3 regions of the Ruegeria sp. CDSC025 genome follow, and region 1 is predicted to be linked to each of the others. Evidence: riboswitches for the same ligand, from Rfam matches in the RefSeq annotation. Region 1 holds a riboswitch; each other region holds the start of a gene.
The links. A riboswitch is a leader RNA that binds a small molecule or an ion and turns the genes downstream of it on or off. The one in region 1 is predicted to bind cobalamin.

Region 2: linked by a shared signal. The riboswitch ahead of AC2FH8_RS05095 (DUF1636 family protein) and the one ahead of AC2FH8_RS12675 (hypothetical protein) in region 1 are both predicted to bind cobalamin.
Region 3: linked by a shared signal. The riboswitch ahead of AC2FH8_RS05165 (CbtB domain-containing protein) and the one ahead of AC2FH8_RS12675 (hypothetical protein) in region 1 are both predicted to bind cobalamin.

Annotation. Positions count from the first base shown of each region.
Region 1 is NZ_JBXWOJ010000008.1:45,130-53,151, forward strand. It holds gene nudC (NAD(+) diphosphatase) at 1-557, opposite strand, end outside; gene AC2FH8_RS12655 (5'-nucleotidase C-terminal domain-containing protein) at 753-2,594, shown strand; RNA gene ffs (signal recognition particle sRNA small type) at 2,634-2,732, shown strand; gene rsgA (ribosome small subunit-dependent GTPase A) at 2,891-3,919, shown strand; gene AC2FH8_RS12670 (alpha/beta hydrolase family protein) at 3,944-4,801, opposite strand; cobalamin riboswitch at 4,941-5,160, shown strand; gene AC2FH8_RS12675 (hypothetical protein) at 5,244-5,648, shown strand; gene AC2FH8_RS12680 (protein-tyrosine phosphatase family protein) at 5,650-6,150, opposite strand; gene AC2FH8_RS12685 (DNA polymerase III subunit gamma/tau) at 6,307-8,022, shown strand, end outside.
Region 2 is NZ_JBXWOJ010000002.1:384,607-392,628, forward strand. It holds gene AC2FH8_RS05085 (helix-turn-helix domain-containing protein) at 1-205, opposite strand, end outside; gene AC2FH8_RS05090 (hypothetical protein) at 303-1,166, opposite strand; cobalamin riboswitch at 1,701-1,907, shown strand; gene AC2FH8_RS05095 (DUF1636 family protein) at 2,002-2,376, shown strand; gene cobW (cobalamin biosynthesis protein CobW) at 2,379-3,434, shown strand; gene cobN (cobaltochelatase subunit CobN) at 3,438-6,731, shown strand; gene cobG (precorrin-3B synthase) at 6,728-7,855, shown strand; gene AC2FH8_RS05115 (precorrin-8X methylmutase) at 7,855-8,022, shown strand, end outside.
Region 3 is NZ_JBXWOJ010000002.1:396,545-404,566, forward strand. It holds gene AC2FH8_RS05140 (cobalamin biosynthesis protein) at 1-305, shown strand, start outside; gene cobM (precorrin-4 C(11)-methyltransferase) at 302-1,096, shown strand; gene AC2FH8_RS05150 (cobyrinic acid a,c-diamide synthase CobB) at 1,083-2,405, shown strand; gene cobA (uroporphyrinogen-III C-methyltransferase) at 2,402-3,130, shown strand; gene cobF (precorrin-6A synthase (deacetylating)) at 3,123-3,866, shown strand; cobalamin riboswitch at 3,910-4,118, shown strand; gene AC2FH8_RS05165 (CbtB domain-containing protein) at 4,156-4,326, shown strand; gene AC2FH8_RS05170 (CbtA family protein) at 4,331-5,029, shown strand; gene AC2FH8_RS05175 (hypothetical protein) at 5,096-5,590, shown strand; gene AC2FH8_RS05180 (DUF1636 family protein) at 5,587-6,000, opposite strand; gene AC2FH8_RS05185 (DUF302 domain-containing protein) at 6,069-6,527, shown strand; gene AC2FH8_RS05190 (thiamine pyrophosphate-binding protein) at 6,605-8,022, shown strand, end outside.

The DNA.
Region 1 (8,022 bases):
AAATGCTGCCCCCCACACGACGGGCAACTGCGTTGCCATCCTGCTTGCGACATCTCGCTGGCGGCGCCGCAACGGGCGCAAAACCTATGGGTTTCATGCCAGGCGATGACCGCCTTGGCGGAAGCCGAAAGTTCGGCATCACGTGGGGAAAGGCGCGCCATGATGCGGCGCAATTCGACAAAAACCTGACCTTCAGGCAAATCCGGGTGCTGTTGCTCTGATCGGTCGAAGAATGCCCCAAGCTCGGACAGGTCAACGCCCTCGGGCATCCAATCGGATATATCAAAGGCAAAAACCGGAACTTCATCCGAGAGACCAAGCAATACTGGCGCTGGGACGATCCCACCGGGACCATTTGCGATCAGCTCATGCAAGACAGGTAACAAGCAGAGTTGATCAAGGGCCTCTCCTTGAACCAGCAGCTTTCCGCGCCACAGCAACAGGCATTTCGCTTTCGGATGTGCTCGCGCTGCTGCCATCGTGTCGACGTCTCCGCGAAGATGTGCGGCACGATCCAGCCCTGATCCACCAAACGTTACCTGTTCCGCGTTCTTCATTTAAATTCCTCTGGTTCGCCTGCACAGGGCTGCCATGACAGCTTCGGTGTTGCAACGACAATTCCACGACCGAAAACCGAGGCGATCCCGTCAAATTACCGCAAGTGCATAAAAAAATTTGCACTTACTATGCTTTTTGTTGAAGTTGTTATTCATAAAACTGCCAAAAGTAGAGTATAAAAAACAATTTCGCATTTGTCTGATCAGTCTGTAAGTATCCGGATTTTGGCGACCACCGATCTGCACATGAACCTGTGCAGTTTTGATTATTACGCGGATCAAGACGAACCTACGATCGGATTGACCCGAACGGCCAGCCTGATCCGGCAGGCGCGGAACGAGGCTGAGGCAGACGGAGATATCGTCTTGCTCTTCGACAACGGAGACGCTCTGCAGGGTACACCGTTGGGGGATTGGGCTGCCGATCCCGCCAATGCGCCGCACATCCTGATGCAGGCCTTCGGCAGCCTGGGATATGACGCGATTGGCCTGGGAAACCACGACTTCGGATTCGGGCTTCAATTCTTACAGCACGTTATCTCTGACGCCCCCTGCCCTGTGCTCAGCAGCAACGCCTTGCGCACGAATGGGCCTCAGATCTGGCAAGATCATGTCATTTTGCACAAAGAGATCCCTGGCTCGCCGACACCTATGGCCTTGAAAATTGGGGTTTTTTCGGTCCTCCCGCCTCAGACAGCGCAATGGGAGGCGCACAAGCTGCACGACACCCTTACCACTCAGGACATCCTGACTTGTGCGGCAAACAAAGTCAGAAAGCTCAAAGACGAAAATTGCGACCTGATCATCGCGCTGGCCCATACCGGTTTCGGACCGGACAGGTCACAACGGAATATGGAAAACGCGATTATTCCGCTGGCCGAAATCGAAGGTATCGACGCAATAATTGCTGGTCATTCCCATTTGACCTATCCCGTCAAGGCCGGCTCTGAAAACACTCTGGTGCATGGCAAACCAGTTGTCCTACCCGGAACGGCCGGATCACATCTGGGGGTGATCGACTTGAAACTTCACTCGGCAGAGCGCGGCGGCTGGACCGCTGGCGAAGCCCGGGCGGCGCTGCGACCGATATCTGCGGGGCGTCCCGACGAAATCGTATCACTGGCGCCCGAAGATCCGGAATTGTTGCATCTGTTTTCCTCTGGTCATGCCGAAACCCGCAGGCGAGCGGGCCAGCCGGTCGGCCGCACCCCGCACCATCTGCACAGCTATTTCAGCTTTTGCACCGAGGACCGTGGACTGAGGCTGGTCGCCGCCGCCCAGGCTGCCGCGTTACGTCTGTGTATGTCCGAAACCGACCTGGCAGACATTCCGATTTTATCGGCGGTTTCACCTTCGAAATTCGGCGGTCGGGCCGGGCCGCGATTCTATACGGATGTTAAGCCTGGCGAGATATTCCTGCGTAACGTGGTTGACCTGCATGTTTTTCCAAACGAATTGCAGGGTGTCATTGTATCCGGTGACCAAATCGTGGACTGGCTTGAGATGTCCGCAGCTGTTTTCAACCAGATTTCGACCGGATCTGCATCCGAACTTATTTGCGAAAATCGGGTGGGTCACAACTTTGATGTGCTATACGGGCTGTCCTGCAGAATTGATCTGACACAACCTCCGCGTTTCGACGATATGGGCACCTTGATCAACGCCGAAAACCGGCGCGTTTCAGAAGTTCTGGTCGGTGCCACCCCCATTGCACCGGATCAGCAATTTGCCGTCGCGCTTAACAATTATCGCGCCAGCGGGGGCGGGCATTTCCCATTTGCGGGTAATGCGCAACGTATCGACATGCCCATCCTGCCGGTCCAGCAAGCCCTGCTGGATTATCTGTCAGGCACCTTGGTCAGCGATCCGCTGGAAGAGGCCCAGAAACCCTTCAGAATCACCAGTAACACTGGTACGCAGGCGATCTTACGCACCGGTCCAAATGCCCACCGACTTCTGCAGGACATTCAGGAATTTGATCCACAAGTCCTTGGAACCGACGAAAATGGCTTTTTACGGATTCTTCTGACCTTCTGACGGGTTGTGTTTTTCCGGCCAACTGCCTATATCCACCCTCGAGAGGTTGGCGCGGGCGAGCGCCTCGCCAACCTGGTCAGATCCGGAAGGAAGCAGCCACAACGAGCCCCGCTTGGGTCGATGTCCAACCTCTCACTTACGCGCAACGACTGCCGCAGGAGGGACTTTATGATTGTAGCAATGACCCTTCGGGCAGAGCGTTTCCGGGACTAACCCCCGCTCTTGCCTGAACACGTTACCGATGGGTGCGCGTCTGCCACCCTGATGGTTTCCTGTATCTGAACACAGGCAGAACAATGTCCAAAACACTTTCGGACCTGGGATGGTCCTCTCATTTTGCAGCCCAACATGCTGTGAACCCTACCTGCACACCGCATCGCATCAACGCCGTCCATCGTGATCGCCTGATCGGCCTGAATGCGCTGGGCGACACATCTGATCTGACCCCTGACCGATCAACCGGCGAATTTGCGGTTGGCGATTGGATCCTTGCGGATGATCAAAACCGCATTCGGCATCTTTTGGAGCGCAAAAGCCTCTTGCAACGCCGGGCCGCAGGCACCGGTGCGCAGGTTCAGCTGATCGCGGCGAATGTGGACGTGCTGTATATCGTCAGTTCCTGCAATGCCGATTTCAATCTGGCCCGGCTTGAACGTTATCTGGCACTGGCGCATCAGGCCGGGTGCTATCCGGTTGTTGTCCTGACCAAGGCCGACAGCTGCCCTGACCCAGAGAGCTATGCCAGTCAGGCCAGTTCGCTGGTTCGGTTTCTGACCGTTCTAACCGTCAACGCGCTGGAGGCGTCAGAGATTGATCCGATCCTGTCCTGGTGCCCTGCCGGGCAAACTGCTGCTTTGGTCGGCTCATCCGGTGTCGGCAAAACCACATTGGCGAACGCCATGACTGGTCAGGCCGGGACAACGGCGGGGATCCGCGAGGATGACGCACGGGGTCGCCACACCACGACCTATCGTGCGCTTCACCCGATGCGAAACGGGGGGTGGCTGATTGATACGCCAGGAATGCGCGCCCTGCGTTTGATGGAAGCCCAAGACGGCGTGGATGAGGTTTTCTCAGACCTTCTTGAATTGGCTGCAAGGTGCCGGTTCTCAGATTGCCAGCACCAGGCCGAACCCGGTTGTGCTGTGCAGGAGGCGATTGCCAATGGCGTGCTTGAGCCCGACCGGCTGGCGCGCTGGCACAAGCTTCGGCGCGAAGATCAGAGGAATTCCGAAACCCTCGCGCAGTCACGGGCACGTGACAAAGCCTTTGGCAAAATGGTGCGATCCGTCATGAATGACAAAAAGTCCCGCAGCAGACACTGAGCGTGACAGAAAGGCGCCTCGTTTTCAGGCAATCAACCGGGGCCAAACCGCCCGGTTTCTGCGGGCAAAAGCGCCAATATGACCGATCTCAGGCGCTCCGAATTCATTCGGAGACAACAGATGTCGCCGCGCCTTTGGTCCATACAGATCGGCAAGCCGCCAGACAGCGTCTGGCGGCACCATCTGGTCGTCCTCGAAGGTGAACAGGTCCACCGGCGTATTCGATTGCGCCCATCTCGCTTCGGGCAGAGCGTCACCGATCTGCGGCACATAATTCTGCGGCGCCGTGCACCAGCTACGCCATTGCCAATAGACCGGACCAGGCAAATCGGCACCGATCCCCACCGCTTTGCCCGGCAGATAGCCCAGCGCATTCACTGCCAGACGCCCATGCACATGCCAGAACATCCACGCCAGCCCGCGATAGGGCCAGGGATGGTCGGACAGAGTAACCAGCCCCGAACATACACAGATCATCCGGTCGATCTGATCAATGTCTGGCTGCACCGGCCCCAGCAAGCCGCCAAGGGAATGACCGATGCTCCACTGCAAAGCGTCCGGGAACCGCCTGCGCATCTCAGCCCGTGCGGCGGGCATGTCGACCAAGGCCCAATCCGCCATGGTCACCTCAGAGGTTTTGAGTTTGTCGCGCAGCGAATGCCCGAAATCGCTGTAGTCATAGGTCAGACAGGCCATACCCTGTTCGGCGGCCAGCCAACGGGCAAAATGCTGGTAATATTCGCGCGGCACTGCAGTTGCGCTGTGAATCACCACGGCGATCTTCGGCTCGGTTGCAGGCAGATACAGCCGTGCCGACAGGCTGGCAGAGCATGAGGCAAAGTCAAAGTCCTTAGTCTGGACGCAGGGCGTGGTATCAAGCATGGCGCTTCCGACAAGTTCTGAACTACTCGGTTCACTCAACAATCGGCCCGATTTCGGCCACCAGAGTCAAGATTTCATCAAGATGACCAAACGTCCGGTTTGCACCCCAACAGGTGGCTTGACTCGGGGTCTGCATAGCCGCTAGCGATGTGGTGATGGTTCTTGCCCCGGAATTGGGGCGGGATGAAAAGGGAACACGGTGCGGTCTGCCCCGGCGATGTCGGAAAGGGCCAACTCCGCGACTGCCCCCGCAACTGTAAGCGGTGAGCAATGCCGAAATACCACTGGCCCCAGGGCTGGGAAGGTCGGCAAAGCGACGACCCGCAAGTCAGGAGACCTGCCATCGTATCGAAACCGAAACTCGGGCGGGGTGTCCGGGCAGGTCGTCAGCGCGCTGTCACACCTGATCCTCACCCTTCGTCCTGCGCGCGGAGGGCGCATTATGATCTGGAAGACAAAGACACATGAATTCACCGCAACCGTCTGTCAGAGGACCGGGAAACCCTGCCCCGCCCTGGCCCGAATGGCACGCGCCATGGCCGAGGCGATGGCGACGGCAACGCCTGCAGCATCCAAAACATTCGAGGTCGAAGGCACTAGCGATCTGACCCATTGCACCGAAGGCTGCACGGCCCGTTTTCGGGCCCAATCAGAACAGATCAGGGTCTATTGCGGCACCAGCACGGACACGCCGACAGAAATGCTGGACGCCTATGGCGACATGATGTTCGGGCCGGAGTTCATCCAGAAATCCGCTGGTTTTCTGTCAGAACCACCCTGTGCGATGCTCGACGTTTCGACTCTGCCGCCGCGCAGCGACAGTATTCCGTATCAAGTGTCTGCCTGATTCAGGGAAGGGTTCGGGCCGGCAACCCGGCCCAGTCCTTTTGCGCGTCGGTTTCCACCGCGCAGGGCCGCACCGCACGCAACCGCCGAAGCGCTTGGCCAGGCGCTTCGCCGCATTCCACCATTAGCCGCATCACAACCATCCCCGAGCGACCGCACCCACCGCGGCAATGCACCAGCACCTTGCCGCCACTGGCAAGGACATGTTGGGCGGCGGCGCTGGCTTGCGGCCAAAGCGCCTCAACCTCAGGCGTGGGGGCGCCGAAATCGGAGACCGGAAGGTGGACCCAGGCAATTCGTTCGCACTGCAGGTCCGCCTCGAATGACAACCCGCCGGAATGCTGGAACTCATCCAGAGTAGTCATCGAGATGACCAGGTCCGGCGCCCAATCTCGGATTACTGCGAAATCTCCAGCATAATCGCCCGTGACACCCGGCAGTGGGCACAGAGCGATCTGCCCTTTGCCCAATCCAAGAGGGTGAATTGCAAAACTCTCCAACACAGCTCCTTTTCCTGCATCACCACATGGGGCTGAGGCCCCTCATGATTTACCGGCTCTGATGCAACTTGCCAAAACGAAATTCCTTTTCGCGCGCGGTGGACGCGGACGGCGGGGGTCTCTACGCTGCAAACCTGACACGAATCCAACAGAGCAGACATGACCGACACGCCCAGCCCCGCCTATCAGGTTCTCGCGCGGAAATACCGCCCGGAAACTTTTGCTGACCTCGTCGGTCAGAACGCAATGGTGCGCACGCTGAAAAACGCGTTCGAGGCCGACCGGATTGCGCAAGCCTTCATCATGACTGGCATCCGCGGCACCGGTAAGACGACCACGGCCCGGATCATCGCCAAGGGCATGAACTGCATCGGTCCTGATGGGCAAGGCAAGCCCACGACCGAACCCTGCGGCCAGTGCGAACATTGCGTCGCCATCATGGAAGGCCGCCATGTCGATGTGATGGAGATGGACGCCGCCAGCCGCACCGGCGTAAATGACATTCGCGAAATCATCGACTCGGTGCGCTATCGTGCCGCCAGTGCGCGCTATAAGATCTACATCATCGACGAAGTTCACATGCTTTCGACCAGCGCGTTCAACGCGCTGCTCAAGACGTTGGAAGAACCTCCTGCGCATGTGAAGTTCATCTTTGCCACGACCGAAATCCGCAAAGTCCCGGTGACTGTTCTGTCGCGGTGCCAACGATTTGACCTGCGCCGGATCGAACCCGAGGACATGATTGGCCTGCTCAATAAGATCGCAGCGGCTGAGAAGGCACAGATCGCGGATGATGCCCTGGCGCTGATCACCCGCGCGGCCGAAGGGTCGGCGCGCGACGCAACTTCGCTGCTGGATCAGGCAATCAGCCATGGGGCCGGTGAAACCAGCGCCGATCAGGTGCGCGCGATGCTGGGTCTGGCCGACCGGGGCCGGGTATTGGACTTGATGGAAATGATCCTGCGAGGGGATGCAGCAAGCGCGCTGACTGAATTGGGCGGGCAATATGCCGAAGGGGCCGATCCGCTATCCGTGCTGCGTGACCTGGCCGAAATCACGCACTGGGTTTCGGTTGTGAAGATCACGCCAGACGCAGCCGAGGACCCGACGGTTTCCCCTGATGAACGTGCCCGTGGTCAGCAAATGGCCGAGGCCCTGCCAATGCGCGTTTTGACCCGGATGTGGCAGATGTTGCTGAAAGCGCTGGAAGAGGTATCGGCCGCGCCAAATGCCATGATGGCTGCTGAAATGGCCGTTATCCGCCTGACCCATGTTGCCGACTTGCCCAGCCCCGAAGAGCTGATCAAGCGCCTGCAGGACAACCCGCCACCGCCTCCGAATGGTGGTCCGGGCGGTGGTATGGCCGTGCCCTCTCAGGCTCCGGTACCAGCGGCATCATCTTCTTACGTGTCCGCAACTAGCAGCCCCGCCGGCGCGCCGTCGGCCGCTCTGGCCCATGATATCCAATCGGCGCTGGCACGGTATCCGAGTTTTGACCACGTGGTTGAATTGATCCGCACCAATCGGGATGTGAAACTTCTGGTCGAGGTCGAAAACGGGGTGCGGCTGGTTTCTTACCAACCGGGGCGGATCGAATTCACCCCGACACAAAACGCACCCACAGATCTGGCAGCGAGACTGGGTTCGTCGCTGCAACGATGGACTGGCAACCGCTGGGCTGTGTCGATTGTAGCCGATGGTGAGGTTGCGACCATCGCCGAGATTCGAGACGCCGCCGAGCTGGCGTTGAAAGCAGAGGCTGAGAAACACCCGTTGGTTCAGGCGGTGCTCATGCAATTTCCGAAGGCACGCATCAAGCGGATTGAAACACCGGAAGAACGTGCCGCCAAAGTGGAAACCGAGGCGCTGCCCGAG
Region 2 (8,022 bases), on a different contig from region 1:
CCAAGCGAAACTCAAGTCCAAGTGCCGCCATGACAGCGAGCACCGTGGCGAGCTTGGCTCCCGCGTCGCCATTCTCCAGCGACGAAATCGTCGCGACGCGCAAATTCGTGCGCGCACTGATATCGCTTTGGGTCCAGCCGCGCGCTTTGCGCGTCCGGCGAAGTGCCTCGCCGATCTGCTCGGCCGTTCGTGCTGTGAGGTCCATGATGTGGCTCCTTTTACGGCACAGCGTAAATTAAAACAAATTACGCTGCAACGTAAATATCTACTTTTTACGCCATGGCGTAACAATCGAGTCGCACTTATGCCTGCAGCCCCGCAGCGCGCACCTGCTCAGGCGTCACCAACTTTGAAACAATCAAGCCCTCGATCTGTCGGCTTGTAATGTGGCGACAAAGGGGGTGGCGTTCACGGATCCACTCGGCGAGGCTAGCGCGACCTTTGGCTTCGGCTTCTCGCGCCTTCTCGCGGTCGGCCTGGATCTGGGCCAGTCCCTTCTCCCACCGGCGCATCTTGAACCAGTTGTCCGAGAAACAGACCTTGCTGCGCGTATAGCCCTCGCTTTCCTTGGCATAGGCTTTGACCGCCTGCAGCAGATCATCGGGCTCTACCCCGGCCTTCACGGCCGCTGCGATCAAACGCAGACTGGTCCGCCGGTCTCGGATCCTGTCTTCGGGATAGGCCGCCAAGATCTTCTCAGATTCCAGATCTTCAACCTCCTCCGCCGCCTCGCGCCTGCGCGTAGGTGGTTTATGGTTGGTTTTAGGATGGTTTGGGGTCCACTGTGAACCCCGTACCCCGTTCACCGTGGACCCCGTACCGGGTCCAGGCTGGACGGGGTTCACAGTGACCCCCGTCTCAATGTCGGGCTCAGCCGTGGGTTCAAGCGCGGCCACGCGTTCCAGAACGATGCGGTAAATGACGGTGTAGCCGTTCTTGCACTGCCGCTGCCCCGTCTCGATCAGAATGCCTTCCCGCAGAAAGTCGATGATGGTGCGCTTTACCGTGCTCTCGCTGAGCTCTGTGTGGCGCTGGATCGTTCCCTTGGAGCACCAGACGCCCGAGCCGTCATCGCTCGCCTTGTCGGCCAGAAACATGATGATCTGCTTGCGCGCAGCGCTGCCAAAACGGCGCTCGGCGCATTCGTTTGCAACCGCCCAACTCATCAAATTATCCCAAGGTTAGAAACGATTTTGTGAGCATTCTGGATCGCAAAGAGCGTTGAAACTTTCGCTTTTTGTTCACTTTTTGTCAGGGGGTGTTTTGCACCCATAAGCCGTTGTTTTCGCTGCCTGTCTTTATGGATTGCAAATCCGTGTACACCGGTTCGATTCCGGTACTCGCCTCCAATACTTTCAAACAGTTGCTTCGCATTCGGCTTTTCGAGCCTGCGACATGCCGTCTCGCTACGGCAGTGCTCTGCTGAGTGAAGCTTGACACCGGATTGATCAGAAGGCGGTGAACTCACTGGCTCGGCCGGTAAATTTGACCGCTCTATCGAATCCACGCGATATGCCCTTTGAAGTAACGGGCCCGCGAATCCTTTCGTCTGGATATCTTCGAGGCGCAAAGCCCAAACTCGCCTGCCGTCATTTTGCATCTGACTGACCAAACATGCCGCTGACAGGCATTGGCAGGTCGCTTTTCCATTCTCGATGATTTCCGTGCGTCTGCCGCGCTTGACAAGCCCCCTGCCCGTGCCGCATGTCCCATCCGTTGGTGTCTGCACATGCAGATGAAAAGGGAATGCGTCAGCGGTCATCCGTCAAACGCAGCCGCCCCCGCGACCGTGACCGGAGAGGGTGCCCAAAGCCACTGGCCAGACAGGCCGGGAAGGCGGGACATCTGCCAGAGGCCAGCCTCTGACATCCGCAAGCCGGGAGACCTGCCAACATCCGAAGTTGAAACCGGACGGGGTGATCCGGTGTCGGGCCCATGTCGCAATACGTGGCCCGCATGAAACCCCGTCCCCCGCGAAGAGGATTTGGGGGGATGAGAGACATGACCGAGACCACACCTGTTGAACTGCTGGTGTGCACGACCTGCCGCCGCGGCCTGCCCGTCGAGAATGATGCAGATCGTCCTGGGGCGTTGCTGCACAAGGCGTTGGAGCAGGCAGAACTTCCTGATGGCGTCACTTTGAAGGCAGTAGAATGCCTTTCAAATTGCGATCAGGGCTGCTCGATTGTGCTGCGTGGCGGACCCGAACGTTGGACCTTTGTCTATGAGCATCTCGATGAAACCGATCATGTCGAGACCATTGTTGAAGGTGCGACCAAATATCTCGCGACCCAAGATGGCCTCGTTAAATGGCGCGAACGTCCTGAACATTTCCGCAAAAACTGTGCGGCCCGCATTCCCCCGATTGGAGCTTAGATATGAGCAATCTCGAAAAACTGCCCGTCACTGTGATCACCGGCTTTCTGGGCTCGGGAAAGACCACGCTGGTGCGTCATCTGATGCAGAACCCGCAGGGCAAGCGCCTGGCCATTGTGGTCAACGAGTTTGGAGATGTTGGCGTCGATGGCGATATCCTCAAATCCTGCGCGATCCCCGATTGCCCGGCGGAAAACATCATGGAATTGGCCAATGGATGCATCTGCTGCACCGTGGCAGATGATTTCATCCCGACCATCGAGGCGCTGATGGCGCTAGAGCCGCGCCCCGATCACATTCTGATCGAAACCTCTGGCTTGGCCCTGCCCAAGCCGCTGCTGAAAGCGTTCGACTGGCCGGATATCCGCTCGAAAATCACCGTGGATGGCGTAATTGCTCTGGCCGATGCCGAAGCTGTGGCCGCCGGTCGCTTTGCCCCGAATGTCGCTGCGGTGGATGCCCAGCGCCTGGCCGATGACTCGATTGATCACGAAACGCCGCTATCCGAGGTGTTCGAGGACCAGATCTCCTGCGCCGACATCATTCTGCTGACCAAGCCTGATCTTGCTGGCCCCGAGGGGGTCGCCAAGGCCAAGGAAATCATCGCGGCAGAGGCTCCGCGCCCGCTGCCCGTGGTCGAAGTGGCCGAAGGCGCTGTGGATGTACGTGTTGTGCTGGGGCTTGAGGCCGCTGCCGAAGATGACATGGAGGCACGTCCCAGCCATCACGATGGCCACCACGATCACGAGCATGATGATTTCGAAAGCATCATTGTCGAGCTGCCGGAACAGACCGATCCGGCCCAGCTGGTCGCCAATATCGAACGTCTGGCGAATGAACTGAACATCCTGCGGGTCAAAGGCTATGCCGCTGTTACCGGCAAACCCATGCGCCTTTTGGTGCAGGCAGTCGGGGCCCGTGTGCGTCATCAGTACGACCGCCCGTGGGAGCCAGGTGAAGAGCGTCGCTCGCGTCTGGTGGTCATCGCCGAGCATGACGACATCAAAGAGGCTGAAATCCGCGAAATCCTCGTGGGTGTGACCGAGGCTGCCGAGTAAACCATGCACGTCGTCTTCCGCGAAAGCCACGGGTTAGAGGAAACGGAGACCCCGACCGATCTGGGCCAGAGCCCGGCGGATCTGGTGGTGCTGTCCTTTTCCGACAGTGATCTTGGCGCTTTCGCGGCAGGCTGGCATCGTGGGGGTGGACCCGAAGGCCGGATGCCGACCCTGCGGCTGGCCAATCTAACGGCGCTGAAGCACCCGCTTTCTGTCGACACCTATGTCGAGCAGACGCTGGAGGGCGCCAAAGGCATTCTGATCCGCCTGATCGGTGGCGTGCCCTACTGGTCCTACGGATTGCAGCAGGTTCTGGCACTGGCCCACGCCAAAGGCATCGCTGTGGCAGTCCTGCCGGCGGATGGACGTGAAGATACGCGCCTGGATGACTATTCTACCCTGCCCGTTTCAACCCTGCGGCGGCTGGCGCATCTTTGCGACACAGGCGGTGAGGTCGCAGCGCAGGCTGCGCTGGCGCAAATGGCACTGGCCGCGGGGCTTTATTCTGGCCCAGTGATGGGGGCCAAGACGATCCCGGAATGTGGCGTATGGTGTCCGGATCGCGGTGTGATCCCGGCGGATACCGCATTCGCCGGTGATGCCAAGCGCATCCTCGTGACCTTCTATCGCGCCTATCTGACCTCGGCAGACACTGCCCCGGTCGCGGCCCTGATCCACCGTCTGCGTGCGCGTGGGTTTCAGGCTGTTGGCCTATTTGCGCCGTCGCTCAAAGCCCCTACCGCCGCTGACTGGCTGCGCGAACAGGTCGTAGCGCTGGCCCCCTCGGCAATCATCAACGCCACCTCCTTTTCGGGCAAAGGCGCCTCGGGAACGTCCCCGCTGGACGCCGCCAATGTGCCGGTATTTCAGGTCGCCTTGTCCACCGCACGCCGCAAGGCTTGGGTCGATGCGGAACGCGGGCTGTCCCCCGCCGACCTCGCAATGCATGTGGTCCTGCCCGAGGTGGATGGCCGCATTTCGGCGGGCATCGCTTCGTTCAAGGAACCGGGCAAGCGCGACCCGTATCTGGAATATTCCCGTTTTGCCCACCGCCACGAGCCGGAACGGGTTGAGGCGATCATAGACCGGGTGGACGGCTGGCTGCGCCTAAGCGACAAACCCAAGCCAGATCAGGTTCCAGCGTTGGTGCTGTCGACTTATCCCGGCAAGGACTGGCAGATGGCCCATGCGGTTGGCCTGGATGCGTTGGCCTCGGCCGAGGCGATGCTGTCCGATCTGCAGGCTGAAGGCTATGATACAGCACCCGGCGAACCGATAGCCGAGACGCTTTTGGATGCGCGACTGGCTTGGCCGCTCGCGGCCTATCAGACCGCGCTGGCAGACTTGCCGGAACAGTTGCAAACGGATCTGCAATCCATTTGGGGCAAGCCTGAGGACGACCCGGTTTTTGCCGATGGTGCGTTCCACTTTACCGCCTTGAACCGGGGCAAGACACTGATCGCGCTGCAACCGGAACGCGGCACGCCCGAGCTGCGCGATGACGACTATCACGATCTTTCGCGCACCCCGCGCCACAGCTATGTTGCCTTCTATCTCTGGCTGCGTAAGGGGCATGGCGCGGACGCGCTGATCCATATCGGCGCGCATGGCACGTTGGAATGGCTGCCAGGCAAATCGGTCGCCCTGTCCCAAAACTGCTGGCCTGAGGCGTTGGTCCGAGATCTGCCGGTGATCTACCCCTTTATCGTGAATGACCCCGGCGAGGCCGCACAGGCCAAGCGCCGGATCGGCGCGGTTACACTGGGCCATATCCCGCCCCCGATGCGAACAAGTGACACGCCGGACCGTATGGTGCGGCTGGAATCCCTGCTGGACGAATTCTCGAACGCCGACGGGCTGGACCCCAAACGCCGCGACCGACTACAAGAAGACATACGGGATGAGGCGCAGGCCATTGGTCTGGAAAGCGATCTGGGTCTGGATCAGGCAACCTGTACCGCCGAAGCGATCACCCGTATCGACCGATTTGTCTGCGACATCAAAGAAAGCCAGTTCGGCGACGGCTTGCACGTCTTTGGCCGCGTCCCCGAAGTGACCGGCAATTTTGATGCCACGCCTTCAGCGCATGCGGAACGTCAATCACTTTTGGACGCACTGGCCGGGAAACGGATCGAGGCTGGCCCGTCTGGCTCACCCTATCGCGGGCGCTCGGACGTGCTGCCGACAGGGCGAAATCTTTACACCACCGATCCGCGTTCGGTTCCAACACGCGCGGCCTATACCCAAGGTGTCAAACTGGCCGAGGAACTAGTGCGACGGCATCTGCAGGAAGAAGGCGATTACCCCAAGGGGCTGATTGTCGACCTCTGGGGCTCGGCCACGATGCGCACTGCGGGTGAAGAATTCGCCATGGCGCTTCACCTACTGGGTGTGAAACCGGTTTGGGACAAGGGGTCGGAGCGGGTTTCCGGTATCGAGGTGCTGCCAATCACTGATCTCAGCCGTCCACGGCTAGACGTGACCTTGCGTGTCTCGGGCCTGTTCCGCGATGTATTCCCGACGCTTTCTGCGCTGTATGGCCAGGCAGTGCGAGCATTGTGTGAACGGGACGAGGCAGCAGACTGGAACCCATATGCCGGGCAGGCACCGGCCGCCCGTGTCTATGGCCCCGCCCCCGGCAGCTATGGCCTGAACATGACGCAGCTATCCGAAATCTATACGGACGAAGCGCGCACACAGGCCGGTCAGGCTTGGCTGGATGCCAGTTCCTTTGCGCTTGAGGGCGAGCAAATTGCACGGGATGTCGATGGTATTACCCAACGCGTTGCCCACGCCGATAGCTTTGTTCACCTTCAGGACCTGACCGAAACCGATCTGCTGTTGGCCAATGACTATGCCACGCATGAGGCCGGTTTTGCCGCCGCCAAGAAAGTCACTGGCGGTACTGCGCAGCTGTACCATCTGGACAATACCAACCCAGACACCCCCCGCGCCCGAACCCTCTCTGAGGAAATCAGCCGCGTTGTCCACGCGCGCGCGGCTAATCCTGACTGGATCGCAGGAATGCAACGGCACGGATTCCGCGGCGCCGCCGAGATCGCGGCAACGCTGGATCATATGGCAAGCTTTGCCCATCTGTCGGGAACCGTTGCACCGCATCTGTTTGACATCTACCACGATGCCACACTGGGTAACGCCGAGGTTGATGCCTTTCTGCAAGAGAAGAACCCACAGGCGCATCAGGCCATGCAGGACCGGTTCCGTGCTCTGCTCGAGGCTGGCCTGTGGAACACGCGCCGAAACTCGATCCGAGCCGATCTGGAGGGGTTGGGATGAGTGCACCGATCGTTCAGGGCTGGTGCCCCGGCGCCCATCGCCCGATGATGTCGGGGGACGGGTTGGTCGTGCGGGTTCGGCCGCGGCTGGCGCGCCTTGAGGCAGCGCAGATGTTAGGCCTGTGCGAACTTGCCGACCGGTTCGGCAATGGCACCATTGACCTGACCATCCGCGCCAATCTGCAACTGCGCGGTGTGGCCGAGGCCGATCACCAACCTTTGCTGGAAGAACTCGCTGCGCTGAACCTTTTGGATGCGGAACCGGGTATCGAGGTGCGGCGCAATATTCTGGTGACACCGCTCTACCAATCCGGCGATCTTACCGCACGACTGACGCAGGAACTGATCGACCGGTTGGGCGAATTGCCGTCGCTACCAGCCAAGTTTGGGTTTGCCATCGACACCGGACCAAATCGCCTGTTGGTCGGGGATTCCGCGGATATCCGGCTGGAGACAGGCCCCGAGGGGCTGATCCTACGCGCTGATGGGGCCGAAACAGGGCGTCGCGTGACCGAAAAAATCGCCATCGACCACCTGATCGCGCTGGCCGAATGGTTCGCGGATCACCACACGCCCGAGGCCCGGCGCATGGCCCGCGTGGTTGCGACACAAGATTTGCCGTCAGAATGCCAAGGCAGCGCACCGGGTGATGTTGGCGCTCTGCCTGAGCCGGGCATCGTGGAACTGGGTGCGTTTTACGGAGCCGCGTTCGGTCAGTTGCCAGCGCGCGGGCTTGCGGGGCTGATTGAGACCTGCGGTGCCTCTGCGCTGCGGGTCACCCCTTGGCGGCTGTTCCTGATGGAAGGCGGGGCGGCGATACCCGCCCCAGCGTTCGTCACCGATGGCACCGACCCGCTGATGACCACTGACGCCTGCCCCGGCGCCCCGCTCTGCCCGCAGGCGCAGGTGGAGACCCGCGATATCGCCCGCGCGCTTGCCTCGCGTATTCCCGGCCACTTGCATGTCTCGGGCTGTGCCAAAGGATGCGCGCGCATGGGACCAGCTGATGTCACCCTGGTCGGCCACGATGGTCGATTTGATCTTGTCAAACAAGGCCGCGCGGGAGATGAGCCAAACCTGCGCGGGTTAAGCCCCGAAACACTTATGACCATGGACTTCTCCTGATGCCCTATGAATACGAAACCGACGGCGCGGCGATCTACAAACAAAGCTTTGCCACCATCCGGTCCGAGGCCGATCTGGCACGGTTCGACGCCGATGAGGAACAGGTCGCCGTTCGGATGATCCACGCGGCAGGTATGGTGGGGTTGGAAGAGTTCGTGCATTTCTCA
Region 3 (8,022 bases), on a different contig from region 1:
ATCAGGCGAGTGCCGGCCACGCTGTGGACGCGCTGGCCACAGTTGCCGACAAGGAAGGTCACGCCGCGCTGACAGATTTTGCCTCGACCATTGCCCTGCCGCTGCATTTCATTGCCCCCGCCGATCTGGCCGGGCAGCGCACCCTCACCTGCTCGACCCGCAGCCGCGCCACCTATGGCACCGGCAGCGTTGCCGAAGCGACCGCCCTTGCCGCCGCCGGACCTGGTGCGCGGCTGATCTCACCCCGACAGATTTCAGACGACCGGCTGGCCACCTGCGCCATCGCCATCGGAGGACAGACATGACCGTTCATTTCATTGGCGCCGGACCGGGCGCCGCCGACCTGCTGACCCTGCGCGGGCGCGATATCATCGCCGCTTGCCCGGTCTGCCTGTATGCGGGTTCGCTGGTGCCAGAGGAAATTCTGGACCATTGCCCCGACGACGCCAAGATCGTGAACACGGCGGCGATGGATCTGGACCAGATCATGGCCGAAATCGCAACCGCACATCAGGCCGGTCTGGATGTTGCGCGACTGCATTCCGGCGACCTGTCGGTCTGGTCCGCGATGGGCGAGCAGATCCGCCGCTTGAAAGAGCTGGGCATCCCGGTCAGCGTGACCCCTGGCGTGCCGTCTTTTGCCGCTGCGGCCGCATCACTGGGCACGGAACTGACCCTGCCCGGACTTGCGCAATCAGTGGTCCTGACCCGGACACCGGGACGCGCATCGTCGATGCCCGAGGGCGAGACGTTGGCGAATTTTGCCCGTACCGGGGCGACGCTGGCCATCCACCTGTCGATCGGCAATCTGGGTACGGTGATCGCCGATCTGACACCTGCCTATGGGGCCGACTGCCCGGTGGCCGTTGTCTATCGTGCCAGCTGGCCCGATGAGCGGATCATCCGTGCGACGCTGGCAACCCTAAAAGACGCGTTGGACGAGAGCATCTCGCGCACTGCGCTGATCATGGTTGGCCCGGCACTGGCTGGCGAAGGATTCGACGAAAGCTGCCTGTATTCAAAGGATTACGACCGCCGGTATCGCCCGCAAAGCGCGGACAGCCCTTGGTCAAGCTGGAGCCATGGTGATGACTAACCCTCCGGGTATTCTGATTTCGGCACCGTCTTCGGGGACTGGCAAGACCACCGTGATGCTGGGCCTGCTGCGTGCGCTGGCCGAGGATGGCCTGACCGTCCAACCATTCAAAAGCGGCCCTGACTATATCGACCCGGCCTTTCACCGGGCGGCGGCTGGGCGCGCCTCGTTCAATCTGGACAGCTGGGCGATGGGCGATCCTCTGCTGAACGCAATATCGGCACAGGCTGACGGCGCGGATATCGTCGTAGCCGAAGGATCGATGGGTCTGTTCGACGGTGTCGCCAAACCCGGTGAGATTGGCCATGGATCTAGCGCGGAAACTGCGCAGCGTATGGGCTGGCCTGTGGTGTTGGTTCTGGATGTCGGCGGTCAGGCGCAATCAGCTGCAGCCACGGCGCTGGGGTTTCGGATGTACAACCCCGACCTGCCCTTTGCCGGGGTAATTTTGAACCGCTGCGCCAGCCCGCGTCACGAGCGTCTGACCCGGTTGGGTATGGAACGTGCAGGCCTGCCGGTTCTGGGCGTTCTGCCACGACGCGGAGACCTGACACTTCCCGAGCGGCACTTAGGTTTGATCCAGGCGGTGGAACATCCCGATCTGGAAAGCGCCATTGTCGGCTATGCTGCGTTCCTGCGTGAACATGTCGATCTGGAGGCGATCAAGCGGGCGGCTTCCTCAAGCCCAAATAGGCCATCGTCAGCCGTGCTACCCCGCCCTCCGGCGCAGCGGATCGCACTGGCGCGGGATGCTGCGTTTTCGTTCACCTATCCGCATTTGCTGGAAGGCTGGCGCACGGCGGGTGCAGAAATCCTACCGTTTTCACCGCTGGCGAATGAAGCCCCTGCCCCGGATGCCGATCTGGTCTGGCTGCCGGGTGGGTATCCCGAGTTGCACGCAGCCACATTGGCCGCCGCCAACACCTTCCAGACTGGGCTGCGCAAACATGCCGAGACAAGACCTGTGCATGGCGAATGCGGGGGCTACATGGCGCTGGGTCAGGCGTTGATCGACAAAGAGGGTGCCCGGCACGAAATGGCGGGCCTTCTGGGCCTTGTGACCTCCTATGAAAAGCGCAAGTTCAACCTGGGTTATCGCAAGGCGGAATTATTGGCCCCAATGGCCGGATTTGCCGAAGGCACAGCGCTACGCGGGCATGAGTTCCACTATTCCTCGATCATCGAACAGCCTGACGCCCCGCTGGCGCGCGTGTTCGACGCCGAAGGCGCGGAAGGCCCGCAAACCGGATCGGTGCGAAACAATGTCACCGGGACATTCTTTCATCTGATCGCCGAGGCCTCGGCATGAGTGGTTTTGTGTCCTTCATCGGTTCAGGCCCCGGCGACCCGGAATTGCTGACACTGAAGGCGGTAGACAGGATGCAGAAAGCCGATGCGGTGCTGTTTGATGACCTCAGCAGTGGCCCGATCCTGAGCCACGCGCGTGAGGATGCTGATCTGGTTGGTGTCGGCAAACGCGCCGGGCGCCCCTCGCCCAAGCAGGATCACGTCAGCCGCTTGTTGGTCGAATATGCACAAACCGGTCAGCATGTTGTGCGGTTGAAATCCGGTGATGGCGGCATGTTCGGCCGGCTTGAAGAAGAACTGGTGGCCCTGCAAGAGGCCGGGATCGACTATGAAATCATCCCCGGCATCCCCTCGGCGGTAGCGGCGGCGGCAGCGGCGGGCATTCCGCTGACCCGGCGACTGACCGCGCGGCGCGTGCAATTCGTCACCGGCCACGATGTCAGTGGCAAACTGCCCGAAGATCTGAACCTGGCAGCACTGGCTGATCCACAGGCTACGACCGTCGTGTTTATGGGCAAGCGCACCTTTCCCCTTTTGGTCAGGGCCTTACATTCCCACGGCCTTTCGCTGGATACACCTGCTTTGATGGCCGAATCCGTCTCGACCCCCGAACAAAAGCTGCAACGCTCGACCATCGGTGCCTTGTCGCAGCAGTTGGAAACCGAGATCGGCACCGCCCCGGCCCTGATCCTGTATGGACCTCTGGCAGAGTTCGAAAATGATTGACCTGACGCTGATCGGTATTGGCACCGGCAACCCGGATCATGTGACATTTCAAGGGGCGCAGGCGATCCGTTCGGCGGACCTGATCCTGATCCCCCGCAAGGGCGAAAACAAGGCCGATCTGGCAGGGCTGCGCGAGCAGATCATCGCTCAGGTCGCGGATACCCCTCCGCAAATCGCGTATTTCGACATTCCCAAACGCCGTGCCGATGATGGCTATTTACGCGGAGTGGACGAATGGCACGACGCGATTGCATTGCGCTGGAAGGAGGCCATCGCAGCCCACCCGAAGGCCCGCCATGTGGCGCTGCTGATCTGGGGGGATCCGTCGCTGTATGACAGTTCGCTGCGAATCGCGGCACGTTTGACCCCTCAGCCAGAAACACGGGTGATTCCCGGCATAACCGCGCTGCAAGCGCTGACGGCGGCCCATGCGATTCCGATCAACGAACTGGGCGCGCCCTATATCGTAACAACTGGTCGTCGCATCCGGGACGAAGGATGGCCGGAAACCGCAGAAAACGTGGCGGTGATGCTGGATGGCGAATGTTCCTTCCAAAACCTGAACATGGAAGAATTGGACATTTGGTGGGGCGCATATGTCGGCATGAAAGAGGAAATCCTGATCAAAGGCCCTTTGGCCGAGGTTGCGCAGCAGATTCTAGACCGCCGCGCCCATGCCCGTGCCGACCATGGTTGGATCATGGATATTTATTTGCTGAAAAAGCGCATAATCTGACACAATACGTCGCAAATGATGATTGCACCGCCACAGCTATAGCGGCTAAATGGGGGTGTCTGGTCCTGCCGGAGAAATCCGGATGCTAAGAGGGAATTTGGTGCGACTGCCTCGGTGGTCAACTCCAAAGCCGCCCCCGCGACTGTAAGCGGAGAGCCCCTGTTCAACCAGCCACTCCCGGTTCTCCGGGGGGAAGGCGAACAGAGGCATCGACCCGCAAGCCAGGAGACCTGCCAGGCGCAAAAACGAAACACCGGCCGTCGGGTGCGGCGGCAGAGGAGAATACAAAATGGCAACACAAACGAAAACAGCATCCGCCGCGCGTACAGGCTTTGTTCCGGTCATGTTTGCAGTGGTTCTGGGTCTGGGCCTCATCACGCTGACCGGTCACGTTCAGGCAGCGGCCCTGCATGATGCAGCGCATGACGTGCGTCACGCGACCGGCTTCCCCTGCCACTAAGACCGTGTTCAGTCGTATATTGACCAGCGCGTTGTTCGCTGGTGCTGCAGCGGGGCTGATTGCCGCCTTGCTGCAGTTGGTATTTGTGCAACCAGTATTGTTGCATGCCGAGCTTTATGAATCCGGAGAGCTGGTGCATTTCGGGGGCGAGACCGTATCGGCTCATCCCGAGCTGCCGCGCATGTTCTCTGAACTGACGCGTGATGCGCTGAGTGTCATCTTTACCATGCTGACCTATACCGGCTATGCGCTGGTGATGGTTGCGCTGATGTCGGTAGCCGAAGGTCAAGGGCATCAGATTGATGGCCGGACCGGCGTTCTTTGGGGGTTGGCCGGATTTATCGCCTTCCACCTTGCACCAGGTTTCACCCTGGCGCCCGAAGTGCCGGGTGTCGCAGCAGCCGATGTCTATGCACGTCAGGTCTGGTGGTTCGCAACGGTTGCAGCAGCCCTTGTCGCCATGTGGTTGATCGCCTTTGGAGGTAACCTGATCAGCTATGTGATCGCTGCGGTACTTCTGTTGGTGCCACATCTTATCGGTGCACCCGAGCCCGATGTTTTCACCGGCCCTGTGCCGACTGAAATTGGCGCATTGTTCGCCGCACGAGCTTTTGGAATCGGTCTGGTTGCATGGGTTCTGGTTGGCGCGTTCGCTGGCTATTTCTGGCAGAAAGAAGCGCAACCTTCCGAAGCAACGGCCTGATCGCACTTCGAATGAACGCGCCGGGTGTAAACTTGGCGCGTTTCCCTATGTTTTCAAGGAAATACAATGACCCGTTCACTTGCTCTATTCGTGATCGGTCTGGTCTTTGGCGGCGGTGCAGGATTTGTAATTGCTGCTGCAAATGGCGTCACATTTGATGGCCACGACCATTCTGATCCGTCTCTTCACGGAGCCTCACACACTGAGACCATGGCCCACGATCATTCCACGGCCCTGAACCTACCGGCAGGCGCAGATGCACCTACACTGGACATCGCTCTGACACAGGATCCTATGTCTGGCTGGAACCTGCATGTCATGCCAAAAAACTTTACCTTCGCACCGCAGAACGCATCGACCGCAGACATGGCAGGCGAAGGGCACGCGCATGTTTACATCAACGGAGAAAAGCTCGCCCGGCTTTACGGCAGTTGGATGCATCTTGATCAGTTGCCCAAAGGCGAGGTCGAGGTTTCGGTTTCACTGAATTCCAACAGCCATAGCCCGCTTTCGGTCGATAACGTGCCGGTTCGTGCTGCGGTTACGGTTCAGGTCGACTAAAGCGCCGGAATACGCGCACGCAAACACATCCGAAGCCGCCCGCAGGGTCGGGCGTCTTCAATCCAGCCCTGCGGGCTGTTCAGGTAAGTACGGCAAGTTTCAGCGATATCCGCGGCATCCGCCACCACATCGACACCCGAAAACACATAAGATGCGCGCCCCTGCGCCTGTATAGCCAGCGCCGTGGGTTCCGCGCAGCCGCTGAAACAGGCGTGTTCGCTCACTTCGACCTGATCCGTAAATCCGGCCCTTTTCAGTGCGTCCTGCACAGCCTGCACCTCGGCCGCCCGATCACGTGCGGTGCCACAGGTTTTGCAGATCATCAGGCGCATCCGATCCAGACCTTTCCCTTCGTCCTGCGCCCGTTTCTGCGGCTTTAAGCGGCGCGGCGCAATCCCGAATGCGCACAAGATTGTGAGTGCGACGTTCTCACATTTCTGGCAGGATTCCTGCAGACACCTTAAAAGGAGGCCTCTGGATGAAACTGCTTTGGACTGTCTTCGCCCTGCTGGCTCTGCCCGCCTGGGCCGACGAACCGCTCTCGGGATGGGCCGTGTATCCAACGGGCAAAAGCTATGATGAATTGGTCTCGGACACCAAATCGGCGGTTAAGGCAAACGGTCTGATCGTTGTCACGCAGGCCGGCCCCACCAAAGCCGCCGCCGCGCGGGGAATTACAATCCCAGGCAATCTGGTGATCGGCGCCTTCAACAATGACTATGCGGTGCGCGTGCTGGAAACCTCGGTGCGCGCAATGATCGAAGCACCGATCCGGTTTTACGTGACTGAAAACGAGGACGGTACCGCCACCCTGTCCTATAAAACGCCCAGCTTTGTATTCGCGCCCTATATCTATGAGGGAGGAGACCCCCTGAGGGACATTGCCCAGGAATTGGATGACACCTTTCAGATCGTGGCCGAAGCCGCTGTCAAATAGTCACACTGGCGTGATGCGCCTTGCGTCCGGGTCTGTCCTCCGCAATCTGCGTTGAAACAGTTTTCGGAGCTTTACTGATGCAGGACTCGTCGCCCCGCGCTGCGGACATTCTGGCCCAACGGCTTTATGAGGCTGGCTGCCGCCACGCTTTTGGCATGCCAGGTGGCGAGGTGCTGACCCTAGTGGATGCGTTGGAAAAGGCGGGAATAACCTTTCACCTGACCAAACACGAGAACGCGGCTGGCTTTATGGCCGAGGCGGTGCATCACCGCGACGGTGCCCCGGCCATTCTGGTGGCCACACTCGGTCCAGGCGCGATGAACGGGATCAATGTGGTCGCCAATGCGTTGCAGGACCGGGTGCCAATGATCGTGCTGACCGGCTGTGTCGACGCAGATGAGGCGCTGACATACACCCATCAGGTCATGGATCACGCACGGGTCTATCGCTCGATCACCAAAGGGACGTTCATGCTGACCGCCAAAGGCGCGGATATTATCGCAGACAAAGCGGTATCGCTGGCCAATCAGCCGCGCACAGGACCGGTGCATATCGACGTGCCGATTTCGGTTGCGGATGCGCCTGTGACCGATGTCAAACGCCGCCGTCTTGTCAAACCTGCCGCCGTCGCGCCCGAGGGGGATTGCGTTGAAAAAGCCCGCCGCTGGGTGGCACAGGCCGAACGGCCCATCGCGATTATCGGCCTGGATGTTCTATATGACGACTCGCGCAATGTGGTGCAGGCGTTCCTTGAACATTTTGGCATTCCTTTTGTGACAACCTACAAGGCCAAGGGCGTGGTTCCCGAGGATCATCCACTGTGCCTTGGCGGCGCGGGCCTGTCGCCGCTGGCTGACACCCATCTAGTGCCGCTGGTTGAACAGGCCGATCTAGTGTTGTGTCTGGGCTATGACCCGATCGAAATGCGCCCAGGCTGGCGCGAGATATGGGACCCCGAAGAAAAGCGCGTCATCGACATTTCGGCGGTTCCGAACGATCACTACATGCATCAGGCCGGGTTGAACCTGGTGGCTGATACCGGCGCGACCCTCGAGGCCATTGCAAAGGGCAACCCTGCCCGCGCCACCTGGCCCGGCGGCGAACCCGAACAGGTTCGGGCCGCCCTGGCGCGAGCCTTCCCTACTGATGATGTATGGGGTCCCGCCGCGGTAATTGCGGAAACCCGCGCGGCTCTTCCTGCCGAGACATTGGCCACCGCTGACAGCGGCGCACATCGCATCCTTCTCAGCCAGATGTGGGGATGTTCCGAAGAACGCGGGCTGATCCAGTCTTCGGCGCTCTGCACCATGGGCTGCGCTCTGCCAATGGCCATCGGGCTGAAGCTGGCCGAACCCACGCGCCCGGTCATCAGCTTTTCCGGTGATGCCGGGTTCCTGATGGTCGCCGGAGAACTGTCGACCGTTGCCGAGATGGGTGGTAACCCGATTTTCCTGGTGTTCGTCGACGCCAGCCTTGCCCTGATCGAATTGAAACA